Regions from separate parts of the Alkalihalobacterium sp. TH-98 genome, predicted to be linked through region 4. Evidence: riboswitches for the same ligand, from Rfam matches in the RefSeq annotation. Region 4 holds a riboswitch; each other region holds the start of a gene.

Region 1 (3,160 bases), on a different contig from region 4:
TTGTTATATAATTTAGTAAATACTTCTTTTTCAATTGGTTGGTTAACAGAACCCCAGTCAATTTTGTCTTTAACTGAGTCTTCCATAACGATAAATTTATCTTTAGGTGAGCGTCCAGTGTATTTTCCCGTAGCTACACTTAATGCACCTGTTGAAGTTAAAGCACCTTCATTTCTCATTAGTGACCTTTCGACTAATTTAGAAACAGGAAGATCTAGGTGAACATTCTCTCCTCGTAAAATATGCTCTAATTCAGTAGCGAAGCTAATTGTACTCATTGGTCACAAAACCCTCTCTTTTTTATATTTTATAATTATGTTAGTTAGGATTAACAATTAATTTTTTATGTTGAAATTAGTATAACACATTTTACTAAATAGTCTATACTATTATTTCAATTTGTGTGCAAATAAGTTGAAAAATCATGTGTCTAATTTAGTATGGGGTTTATTATATATGAAGGAAAACAGTTTTTGTAACTTGGAAACGCTTTTATAAAGTATCATAATGTTTAAACCTGTATATATAATTGTACCATTCATAAACGCAATCTACTGTTAAAAAAGTTACATTTTAAAGGAATAAAAAAATTAAGAAAAGTACGGCAAATGGATAAGTCATAAGTGAAAAATAGAATTAGGACTAGTAATCATGTGGCCTTTTTATCTATGCTGCATAGTATAGAGGGAAAAGGAGGGAGTGCAGTGGACAGTATTTCAATAATGGACCTTGCGACCGTTTCAGCTGTCGTTGCTGCATTAGTTACGGTTGTAGGAAATGCTTTTAATATTGATAAAAAGTATCGTGCATTGCTAGCCATCGGAGTAGCCTGTCTATTATGGTTTATTCCGAGAGAATGGGGAAATGAAGTGCTAGTTGCTTTAGTGATCGGTTTAACGGCGAGTGGTGTGTACAGTCAGGTGAAACCGAGAGATAATCAAAATGAATTATTAAGGATGCAAATGCGTGAAGAAATTAGAGAAGAACAGGATCAACAAAGGCAAAACCAGATGCAACCAAACCAAAACATGAATCATTATCAAACGACTAATCAACGTTCCAATCGTAATCCTAACCAAAATCAAAATCAAAACCAAAATGTAAACCATAACAATAATCAAGATATAGATACACCTTATTAACCTCATTTTATATTTTGTTTTTTTCGACTTTTATAGATGTCAACTAGCAATAGTTGACATCTTTTACTATGTAAGTTATGATATGTCGCGAACGGATACTCTTATCCCGAGTCGGTGGAGGGACAGGCCCGAAGAAACCCAGCAACCAACACCTAGAAAAAAGGTGAAAAGGTGCTAACCTGCAAAGCGCATGCTTTGAACGATAAGAGGTTAAAGGTGATAAGTCTAACCCTTTTCCTCATGAGGAAAAGGGTTTTCATGGCTATATATGTCTTAATTTTTTACTCACGATGGTGAGGGAATGAGTGCCGTATCAATATTTAACACATTTTATGGGGAAGCTACTTTTATAGGATTGTATTCACCCTAAAAGATGTGTAAAAGGAGGATACTGTTAGATGGTAGAAAAGAAAAGTCGTCGCTTATTCACTTCAGAATCAGTGACAGAAGGGCATCCCGATAAAATTTGTGACCAAATTTCGGATGCGATTCTAGATGCAATCTTAACAAATGATGCGAATGCACGTGTAGCTTGTGAAACTTCAGTAACTACAGGGCTAGTACTTGTAGCGGGTGAGATTACGACAAGTACATACGTTGATATTCCGAAGATCGTTCGTGAAACGGTTCAAAACATTGGCTATACGCGAGCGAAGTACGGATTTGACTCTGAAACGTGTGCCGTATTAACTTCAATTGATGAGCAATCTGCAGATATTGCTCAGGGGGTAGACCAAGCCCTTGAGGCTCGTGAAGGACAAATGTCTGATGAAGAGATTGAAGCGATCGGTGCTGGAGACCAAGGATTAATGTTTGGTTACGCTGATAACGAAACGGAAGAATTAATGCCGCTTCCAATTTCTTTAGCACACAAATTATCTCGACGCCTGACTGAAGTACGTAAAGAGGACATCCTTCCATATTTACGACCAGATGGAAAAACACAAGTAACCGTAGAATATGATGAGAACGGAAAGCCGGCAAGAATTGACACGATCGTTATTTCTACTCAACATCACCCTGAAGTAACGTTAGAACAAATTCAACGTAATATTAAAGAGTATGTCATTAAACCAGTTGTCCCTGCTGAGTTAATTGATGAACAAACAAAATACTTTATTAATCCAACGGGTCGTTTTGTAATTGGTGGACCTCAAGGAGATGCTGGATTAACAGGACGTAAGATTATTGTTGATACCTATGGTGGTTATGCTCGTCATGGTGGGGGAGCATTCTCAGGTAAGGATCCAACAAAGGTTGACCGTTCTGGTGCATATGCAGCTCGTTACGTTGCTAAAAATATCGTAGCTGCCGGTTTAGCTGATCGTTGCGAAGTACAACTTGCTTATGCCATTGGTGTTGCACAACCAGTATCCATCTCAGTTGATACGTTTGGAACAGGTAAAGTATCAGAAGAAGTACTAGTAGGACTTGTTCGTAAGCACTTTGATCTTCGTCCAGCTGGTATTATCAAAATGCTAGATCTTCGTCGTCCGATCTATAAGCAAACTGCTGCTTACGGTCACTTTGGACGTAATGATATTGATCTTCCTTGGGAGCAAACAGATAAAGCGGATGTTTTAAGAACAGAAGCACTATAATATAGGAAAGAAAGGAGCGAATTTTCGCTCCTTTTTTTTATGATAAGGTTTTGAAGAGGTCTACCACCAGCGCCTTGTCTCAGTTAGAAGAAGCCAGCTTAATGTGTGAACGTGACATTTCGTAAGCTTTCTCATATTGGATCAGAAGGTTGTCAAAGATAACTTCCCATGATTGTGTTCTGGCATACTTTCTTGCTTCATAGCCCATCTGTAAGCGCAGCGTATGGTCAGTTAATAGTTTTTCAATGGCATCAATAAAGGATTGTGTTTTTTTCGCTTCACAAATTAATCCTGTTTTTTCATGATGTACAATCTCAGTGACGCCACCTCTGTTGGCGACAATCGCCGGTGTTCCTGATGCTAAAGCTTCTAAAACGACATTGCCGAATGTTTCAGTAGTAGACGGGAACACGAACA
Region 2 (3,160 bases), on a different contig from region 4:
CGCATCCTTTTTAGTGAATGTCGGGATGGGCATTTTCATGATCATTTACAACTATTATATACGTGAACTCGGATATGACGACCAGGTAAACGGGAAAGTAATTGCAATGACAGCGATGGCGTCAGCAATCTTTTTATTACCAGCTGGAATTATGAGTGATAAAGTAGGTCGAAAAAAAGTTATATTAGTTGGGGCAATCTTTGCTTCTGTTACGATGTTAACACGATCCGTATTAGAAGCGGAATCGCTGCTTCTTGTTAGTGCGTTTGCCACAGGGATTTTTATGTCGTTTATTCAAGTGTCTTCTATACCGCTTTTAGCGGAAAACTCTACAGAAAAGCAAAGGGTTCATTTATTTAGCTTTAATTTTGCCCTCATCATGGTTGCAAATGTCATAGGGAATGCATTAGGTGGTACGTTAAGTGATGTCTTACAGGCATTATTTTCGTTTAGTGCGTTGTGGAGTGTACGAATTACATTGCTCGTGGGGTCCATATTTTTCTTTACATCTCTCATTCCAATTATGAAGATTAACGAAGAAAGAAAACTTAAGACCGAAAAAACAGCAGCAAGTTCATTTAAAAATATTTTTAAAACACAAAAGTCCGGGCTAAAAATGATCGCTCTTTTTGCCATTGCACAGTTAATTATTGGCTTTGGTTCCGGTCTTGTTATACCGTATTTGAACATATATTTTACAGACCGCTTTGAAATTAGCAAATCACTTGTCGGTATTATCTTATCTTTAGGTCAAGCGATGACAGCCGTTGCGTTTATGATTGGTCCTGCCGTTGTAAAACGTTTTGGTGAAGTTCGTGCGGTAGTTATTTTACAGTTAGCATCCTTACCTTTCCTTTTACTTACAGCTTATACAGAAAATTTATGGTTGGCAGTTATTGGTTTCCTTTTCCGTCAAGCACTAATGAATGCCGGAAACCCTATTCAGATGTCATTAATGATGAGAAGTGTAGATGACTCAATTAAGGGGTTAGCTAACTCAGTAGGGCAAATGGTCTTCCAACTCGGCTGGGCAGTCATGGGACCGGTTTCGATGACGCTTGTCATGATGTACGGGGCGTATTACGGTTATGCTATCGTTTTTACGATTACAGGTTGTTTGTATTTAATTGGTTCGATTTATTTTTATTTAGTATTTAGAAAAGTTAAATAAACATTTATTTAAAACCTGTTGACAACAATTTTCGACACATGTTATTATTCTTTCATTGAGTAAAGTAATTTAATAGCTTCAAGCTCTTATCCAGAGTGGTGGAGGGACTGGCCCGAAGAAACCCGGCAACCTTTGAAAACATGAAAATGTGTTAAGAAAGGTGCTAAATCCTGCAAGGTGAAATGCCTTGAAAGATGAGAGAAAGGACACTAACATTGTGACTAAACCTTTCTGTTCATCTGTTGACGGGAAGGTTTTTTTTATTACCAACACTTACCTACTATCTCTATATAGGAGTTTGCAAGCCTTATTACTAGTAAGCCAATAGGAAAAATATAGATAGATAAATAGATAGATAAGATGGCGAGAGAGAAAAAACGATTAAAGGAGGCACCATGATAAATTTAAGCGGCATTCGCAAACTTTTTAAAACGAAAGATGGAATTGTTACAGCGGTCGACCGTGTTGACTTAGAAATTAAAGACGGAGAAATATTCGGGATCATCGGTTACAGTGGTGCTGGAAAAAGTACTTTAATTCGTATGCTGAATAGCCTTGAGCGTCCGTCTGAAGGAACAGTTACTATTGCCGGTAAAGAGATGTCTTCGTTAAAAGGGAAATCTCTACGTAAAGCACGGCAAGAAATTAGTATGATTTTTCAGCACTTTAACTTATTGTGGTCGAGAACCGTAAGTGAGAATATAGGCTTCCCATTAGAAATAGCAGGCGTACCGAAAGAACAGCGTCAAAAACGAGTGGAAGAACTGATTAAACTCGTCGGTCTAGAAGGAAGAGGCGGTTCGTATCCTTCTCAGCTTAGTGGCGGGCAGAAGCAACGGGTTGGGATTGCTAGAGCGCTCGCGAACAATCCGAAAGTTCTCCTTTGTGATGAAGCGACTTCAGCATTAGATCCAAAAACAACGGACTCAATCCTAGAACTACTCGTAGATATTAATAAAAAACTCGGCTTAACGATCGTTTTGATTACACACGAGATGCATGTCATTCGAAAGATTTGTCACCGTGTCGCTGTCATGGAAGCCGGGAAAGTTGTTGAGATGGGGCCTGTTCTGGATGTATTTAAAAACCCGCAAGCTGGAATTACAAAACAATTTGTAAAACAGGTGACAGATCCAGAGGAAACGAAGGAAACGATCTCTCATATTATTGAAGATGAATCGGGAAAAGTCGTTCAATTAAGTTTTATAGGGGAAGAGACGGAAAAGCCCCTCATTACGAAAATTATTCGGAAGTTTGATATAGAAGTTAATATTCTACAAGGTAAAATTTCGCAGACGCAAGAAGGGGCATACGGAACACTGTTTATCCAGATTGATGGAGATGTCGTAGAAATTGATCGTGCGATTGCTTTCATTCGTGAAGAAGGAGTACAAGTGGAGGTGATCGATCATGTTTAATGAATGGTTTGCAAAAATGAAATGGGACAAGTTGTGGGAAGCAACGGTCGAAACCATTTATATGACATCAATTTCCGTTGTAGCCACATTCGCCATTGGGCTTGTTTTAGGACTTATCTTATATTTAACAAGTAAAGGAAACCTGTGGGAAAACCGTCCCGCTAATCTAATCGTAAGTACGATTGTCAATGTGTTCAGGTCTATTCCTTTTATCATTTTAATTGTACTACTCATCCCATTTACGAGAATGTTAATGGGAACGATGTTAGGAGCAAATGCAGCGCTTCCTGCTTTAATTATTGGTGCGGCTCCTTTCTATGCCCGTATGGTGGAAATCGCCTTAAGAGAAATTGATAAAGGTGTTATTGAAGCCTCACAATCGATGGGGGCAACAAACTGGCAAATTATTTATAAGGTGTTAATTCCAGAGTCTTTACCTGCGTTAATCTCAGGGATCACGGTAACCGCAATTGCTTTAGTTAGTTACACAGCGATGGCAGGGGTTATCGGTGCTGGAGGTCTTGGTCACTTTGCCTATTTAGAAGGTTTCCAACGAAACAATACAACTGTT
Region 3 (3,160 bases), on a different contig from region 4:
CTAAAATTTTATTTCTACAAGCAAAGTTTCTTATCTTTTTTATAAAGGATGTTTTCCATGAAGCCTATTACAACACAAGTTTGCATTGAAGTCGAACAAAAAATCGAATATACGAAGAAGTACACAGTCGAAAGAAACTTCGACATGGAGCTCTTCAATGATAAAATTCGCTCACGAGACAAAGAGTTTCTTTTAGAACATGTATTTGATATTTCTTACCGTCAAGCAACAGAAAAGATTGGCTTTTTGTATTTGCATACAAATCAAGGTGTTTTACCACATCTCGTAAAAACCAATCCAACTCCTTTTATTGATACATTTAAGAAGGTAAAGCGACTTTATTAACAGCTACCTTACCTAATAACGGGTAGCTGACTTGCTGTAATAAAGGAGGTAAGTCATTCAAGGACTTGCCTTTAGTTAATTTAAGGATCACCGCTTGCTTTTCGTAAAAACCGGTTTCGATTTCAACCTCGCTTGATATACTTAGTAAATCCGCATAGAATTGTTCCTTTTCTGGTTCGGAAACAAAGACAATTACACTCAATTCATCGTTGGCTCTATCGTTTTGTTGTTGACTTAATGGACGATTAAACCCTTGAAATTGCTCATGCAGAACAAAATCTTCTACCATACTATTTGCTGTTGCATTCTTCCCTGCACCTGGACCGCTCATCGTAATACGGTCAATGGTTGCACCGTCAATACAGACACCGTTCGTCACTCCGTTAATATTATATAACGGATGATCTTTTGTAACGAATGCAGGTGATACAAACCCATGAATAACCCCAGCTTCAATGGAGGTTCTAGCAATCAATTTTATCGCTAATTCATTTCTTTCCGCAAAATCCATCGCCTCCTCCTCAATGACATTAATCCCCTTACAGGAAAAGTTATTTTCATTCGGCCATGAGTTAAACGCAAGACGACTTAAAATTTGGAGTTTATATAATGCATCATATCCTTCAATATCATCTGTAGGATCCGCCTCGGCATAACCTAATTGTTGCGCTTCTGCTAACACATCAGCAAACGACCGATTTTTCTCTTTCATTTCCGTTAAAATATAATTCGTTGTCCCATTCAATATTCCCGTCACAGAATGAATCGGGGTTGTAGAAAATAACGTTTTGAAGCTATTCACAATCGGTATTCCGCCACCAACAGCCGCTTCAAATCCTAAATAAACCCCGTTTTGGCGAGCAAGCTCTTCAAGTTCTTTACCGTGCTTTGCAATTAATTCTTTATTTGCTGTAATAATCGCTGTACCTGATTGAATGAGCTTCACAATATAGCCTTTAGCAGGTTCAACCCCGCCAATTGCTTCAAAGACAATATCGTACTGTTGATTAAAAAACTCATTAGGGTCACTTGTTATAAGTGTTTTTACTTGAGTATAACCACGATCTTTTGTATCGTCCTTCACGAGAATTTTTGTCACCTGAACTTCAGTTTGAAATATCTCCTTTAGTTCCTCTCTTGAATTCAGTAACCTCTCATAAATACCCGAACCGACTGTTCCGAACCCGATAACCCCAACATTTAACATCCTAAGCTCCTCCTTATATAAAACACTAACTTGCGCCCCGTTAACTCCTCAAGCATTGCATTACCGTTCATTTATACTTAGTACCGGCTCTATTCTTCAAACATCTACACCAACTATTTGTGCATAAAATAAAAAAACCTTTCCGATAAGGGAAAGGTTTTTTTTAAAAACGCCTCCACTTATCTTTCAGAGCAATTGCTCTGCTGAAATTAGCACCTTTGTTTGTCTGGCATACAAACCGGTTGCCGGGCGTCATCGGGTCAGTCCCTCAGCCTCTCGTGATAAGTTTTATATTTACAACTAATTATTTGAATTTTAATAGTTATGATTATAATGCGATTATTCTATCTTTGTCAACTTAAAGTTTATATTTGAACTTTCTTTTCTTCCTCTTTTTTAGGAACGGTAGATAAGTTCAGCTCACGTAATTGTGCCTCACTAACCGAACTTGGTGCATTAGTTAATAAACAACTTGCACTAGCTGTCTTAGGAAATGCGATTGTATCACGCAAGTTGTTTCGGCCTGCTAATAGCATAATAAGGCGATCTAGTCCTAACGCAATTCCGCCGTGTGGTGGTGTACCATATTCAAAGGCATCTAAAAGAAAACCAAATTGTTCTTTAGCTTCTTCTTCAGAGAAACCAAGAGCAGAGAACATTTTTACTTGTACATCACGCTGATAAATACGTTGAGACCCTCCACCAAGTTCATATCCGTTTAAAACTAGGTCATATGCTTCTGCACGTACTTGACCTGGATCCGTATCAAGCAGATGTAGATCTTCTGTTTTTGGACTAGTAAATGGATGGTGAAGAGCGACGTAACGATTAGCATCTTCATCAAATTCTACAAGTGGGAAATCAACTACCCATAAGAAATTGAATTTAGATTTATCGATTAAGTCTAGGTCTTTACCAAATTTAAGACGAAGTGCACCTAAGCTGTCATACACAACTTGTTTCTTATCCGCTGCAAAAAATAATAAATCGCCCGGTTCAGCACTCATCGCTTCACGCATGCCTGCAGCCTCTTCTTCGCTTAAGAATTTTGCGATTGGTCCTTTTAACTCGTTTTCTTCGACTTTAAGCCAAGCTAAACCTTTTGCACCATAAATAGCTACAAAATGTGCTAAATCATCAATTTCTTTACGAGTCAGTTTTGTAGCTGCCCCTTTTACATTCAAACCTTTTACAATTCCACCGTTAGCAATCGCATTAGCAAACACTTTAAACTGTGAGTTTTTCATTACATCTGTTAACTCGGATAACTCTAAGCCAAAGCGTGTATCTGGCTTATCTGACCCATATCGATTCATTGCTTCATCATACGTTAAACGCTGGAAAGGAGTTGAAACTTCAATTCCTTTTAGTTCCTTCATGATTTTTGCCATCATGTTTTCCATCATGGCAAGTAAGTCTTCTTTATCCATGAACGAAGTCTCGATATCGACTTGAGTAAATTCTGGTTGACGGTCTGCTCGTAAATCTTCGTCACGGAAACAACGAACGATTTGATAGTAACGTTCGAATCCAGATACCATCAATAACTGTTTAAAAAGCTGTGGTGATTGCGGAAGTGCATAAAATTCACCATGGTGCACACGACTT
Region 4 (3,160 bases):
TGAAAAGTGGAAGCGTGTTGAATTGGCACACTTACAGCACCTGTCTCCTTATCGACTTTCTGATCATTATGCAGCAAGCGTGTTTGAAAAGAAAATTGTTCACTCATTTTATACATCCCCTCTATGAATTCACATGATTAAAGGCCTGATCTAAGTCGTCGATAAGATCTCGGCAATTTTCAATTCCTACTGAAAAACGTAACAAACGGTCGCACACCCCGTTTGCAATCCGTACCTCTATCGGCATATCCGCGTGGGTTTGTGTCGTCGGATACGTCATTAAGCTTTCCACTCCTCCAAGACTCTCTGCAAAAGAAATTAACTTTAATTGTTGTAAAAAAGGATTAACCCACTTAGCATCTTTAATACGGAAAGAAAGCATTCCACCGCGACCAGGATACAGGACTTCAGTTACTGCAGGATGTTTTTCTAAATACGCGGCAATTTCACGTGCATTTTTTTGATGTTGCTCCATCCGAAGAGTTAAGGTCTTCATTCCTCGTATTAGCAGCCACGAATCAAATGGACTTAATATGGCCCCCATTCCATTGTGGTAATAGGCTATTCGTTCACAAAGCTGTTCACCTTTACCTACAATTAACCCTGCAATTACATCATTATGTCCACCTAAATATTTAGAGGCACTATGAATAACGATATCAGCACCTTCATTTATTGGTTGCTGTAAAAGAGGTGTATAAAATGTGTTATCTACAATTAATAGGAGATTATGCTTTTTAGCTAATTGGCCTAGCACTGATAAATCCGCTTCTTGCATTAACGGGTTAGTTGGACTTTCGATAAATAATGCTTTTGTCTTTTTGGTGATTAATTTTTCAAATTCTACTAGGTTTCTAGGGTCACCATAAGCAAATGACAAGCCCCAATTTTTCCAACCATTTTCAAACAAACGATACGTCCCACCATATAAATCGCTTGAGGCTAATATTTCATCTCCTTGCTCAAATAGAGAAAACACAGTTTGAATTGCCGCCATACCTGAACTACAGGCAAATCCTTGATCACCCGACTCTAGTTGAGCGATAGCTTTTTCTAGTACTAACCTTGTTGGGTTTCCTGTTCTTGAATAATCAAAACCAGTTGACTCCCCGATTCCTGTATGACGGTACGCTGTTGAAAAATAAACAGGAGTGTTAATTGTTCCTGTATGTTCATCTAATCGGTTCCCAATTTGTACTAATTTTGTTTCTAGCTGATCTTTGTTCATCATAACTCTCCTCTACTCGTATCAATACAAAAAGCCTTCCTCTTATTAATAAGAAGAAGGCTAAGAAAACGATTTCTATTGGCTATACTTCTTCTTATCTATCAAGCTATACTGACGCTTGCTGGAATTAGCACCTGACTGTATAGATACAGCTGGTTGCTGAGACTTCAACGGGCCATTCCCTCCGTCTCTCTTGATAAGAAAATTAATTTTCAATTTTCACTTGTTACTAAATTACATGAATTATGCAAAAAAAGCAATAGGTTTTGTATGAATAACTTTTTTATTTTAAGCAGACCCCTTCCGCTTTTCTATTTTATTCAGGGGTTGCATCTATTTGTAAGTCATCTTCATTCCCACATACACAACGAATAAATCCTGTTTCATAGTTACCGTCTTTTCCTCGGCTTCCGCGAAGGATAAATTTTTCACCACATTTTTGACAACGAATTACAACACGATATCTTGTGTTTTCAGTCATATTTACACCCCTAACACTCGATCTAGTTTGCCATTTTCACTTTGTGTATACTAAACGTCCACAAGCCAATCATAAATAAAAGCATCGTAATGTGAATATATCTGTCCATTGTTAATAATATTAAATCATAGCTTCCGTGAAGTAAAATGGGAAGCAATAATGAAAATAGCACATAGCGATTACGACGCTTTCTTGAAAACTTCGCTTTCCCCAGATAATACCCCATGATTACTCCAAACAACGCATGACTACTTACGGGAAATAAAGCTCTAAGCCAAGCTGTTTCTAGACCATTTGCTATTATATAAAAAAAGTTTTCTACAGAGGCAAACCCTAATGAAATAGAGACCCCGTAAATAATACCATCATATGTTTTATTAAAAGTTGCATGCTTATACGCAAAGAAAAAAAGGAGAAACCATTTAAAGAACTCTTCAGTAAACGCATACCCGAGAAAAGCAATCGTAAACTCCGAGGTAAATACGCCTTCCACTTCAAATGCATATTGAATGACCATGACTGGAAACACCAAGAGAGCTCCTATAATAAATGTTTTTATGATCATTAGCAATGCTTGGTGACTGACATCATTTTTTAGATAAAAATAACAAAATAAAGCCATGGCTGGACCAGTGGTTGCCGTTATGAGCGAAAACAACGTTCTTCCAATCCTCTCTGAACATCAATCAATTCTTTATATTTTAAACCCTTTTTCTATGTCTTCCCCAGATGAAATTAATACAGCAAGCTTTATTCTTGCTTTTTTTGAATCGTAGTCCTTTCCTAAGAAAACACCTCTTAATTTCAAGTCATGGGCACTACCACGATAGTCATAGGAAGTATGTACTTGTCCTTCTTCAGCACTAGTAGTAACAACTACTTGAACTCCTGCTTTTATAGCTTCCGAAAGATCATCTACCATGTGCGGAGATACTTGCCCTCTTCCTACCCCTTCAAGGACGATTCCTTTTGCTCCCTCGCTCACGGCACATCTTATAAATTTACCATCTGCACCTGCATAGCATTTAATAATTTCCACGTGAGGGAGGTGGTCATTAATTACATAGCAGTCTCTTTCTAGTGGTTTTTGATAAACACTTACAACGTCATTATCGATAATTCCTAAATAACCATAACCAAATGATTCAAATCCTTGCATATTTGATGCATGCACCTTCTTTACATATTTAGCTGACCAGATACGCTCATTAAATACAATCACTGTCCCAATATTATCTAGGCTTTTATCGACTGCAACATATATTGAATTTCTAAGATTTGAATAAACGTCCGTTCCGAGATCATCAGGTGAGCGTTGCGAACCTGTCACAACGATCTTTCTTTGGTCGGTAACAGCTAAATCTAAAAAGTAAGCTGTTTCCTCCAACGAATCTGTGCCATGGGTAACGACAATCCCGCTTACTGATTGATCTTCAAACACTTCATCGATT

The links. A riboswitch is a leader RNA that binds a small molecule or an ion and turns the genes downstream of it on or off. The one in region 4 is predicted to bind S-adenosylmethionine.
Region 1: linked by a shared signal. The riboswitch ahead of metK (methionine adenosyltransferase) and the one ahead of AC2VNP_RS03335 (methionine biosynthesis PLP-dependent protein) in region 4 are both predicted to bind S-adenosylmethionine.
Region 2: linked by a shared signal. The riboswitch ahead of AC2VNP_RS07400 (methionine ABC transporter ATP-binding protein) and the one ahead of AC2VNP_RS03335 (methionine biosynthesis PLP-dependent protein) in region 4 are both predicted to bind S-adenosylmethionine.
Region 3: linked by a shared signal. The riboswitch ahead of AC2VNP_RS15310 (homoserine dehydrogenase) and the one ahead of AC2VNP_RS03335 (methionine biosynthesis PLP-dependent protein) in region 4 are both predicted to bind S-adenosylmethionine.

What each region holds. Positions count from the first base shown of each region.
Region 1 covers NZ_JBYCKM010000004.1:71,580-74,739, reverse strand. Annotated here, with positions in the region: gene pckA (phosphoenolpyruvate carboxykinase (ATP)) at 1-278, opposite strand, end outside; gene AC2VNP_RS00910 (hypothetical protein) at 705-1,142, shown strand; SAM riboswitch class I at 1,241-1,351, shown strand; gene metK (methionine adenosyltransferase) at 1,541-2,743, shown strand; gene AC2VNP_RS00900 (glycosyltransferase family 4 protein) at 2,823-3,160, opposite strand, start outside.
Region 2 covers NZ_JBYCKM010000017.1:41,293-44,452, forward strand. Annotated here, with positions in the region: gene AC2VNP_RS07395 (MFS transporter) at 1-1,171, shown strand, start outside; SAM riboswitch class I at 1,255-1,372, shown strand; gene AC2VNP_RS07400 (methionine ABC transporter ATP-binding protein) at 1,567-2,589, shown strand; gene AC2VNP_RS07405 (methionine ABC transporter permease) at 2,582-3,160, shown strand, end outside.
Region 3 covers NZ_JBYCKM010000044.1:50,723-53,882, reverse strand. Annotated here, with positions in the region: gene AC2VNP_RS15315 (hypothetical protein) at 58-345, shown strand; gene AC2VNP_RS15310 (homoserine dehydrogenase) at 320-1,552, opposite strand; SAM riboswitch class I at 1,729-1,840, opposite strand; gene aspS (aspartate--tRNA ligase) at 1,918-3,160, opposite strand, start outside.
Region 4 covers NZ_JBYCKM010000009.1:27,733-30,892, forward strand. Annotated here, with positions in the region: gene metC (cystathionine beta-lyase) at 1-107, opposite strand, end outside; gene AC2VNP_RS03335 (methionine biosynthesis PLP-dependent protein) at 122-1,228, opposite strand; SAM riboswitch class I at 1,320-1,431, opposite strand; gene AC2VNP_RS03340 (hypothetical protein) at 1,545-1,709, opposite strand; gene prsW (glutamic-type intramembrane protease PrsW) at 1,732-2,367, opposite strand; gene AC2VNP_RS03350 (asparaginase) at 2,404-3,160, opposite strand, start outside.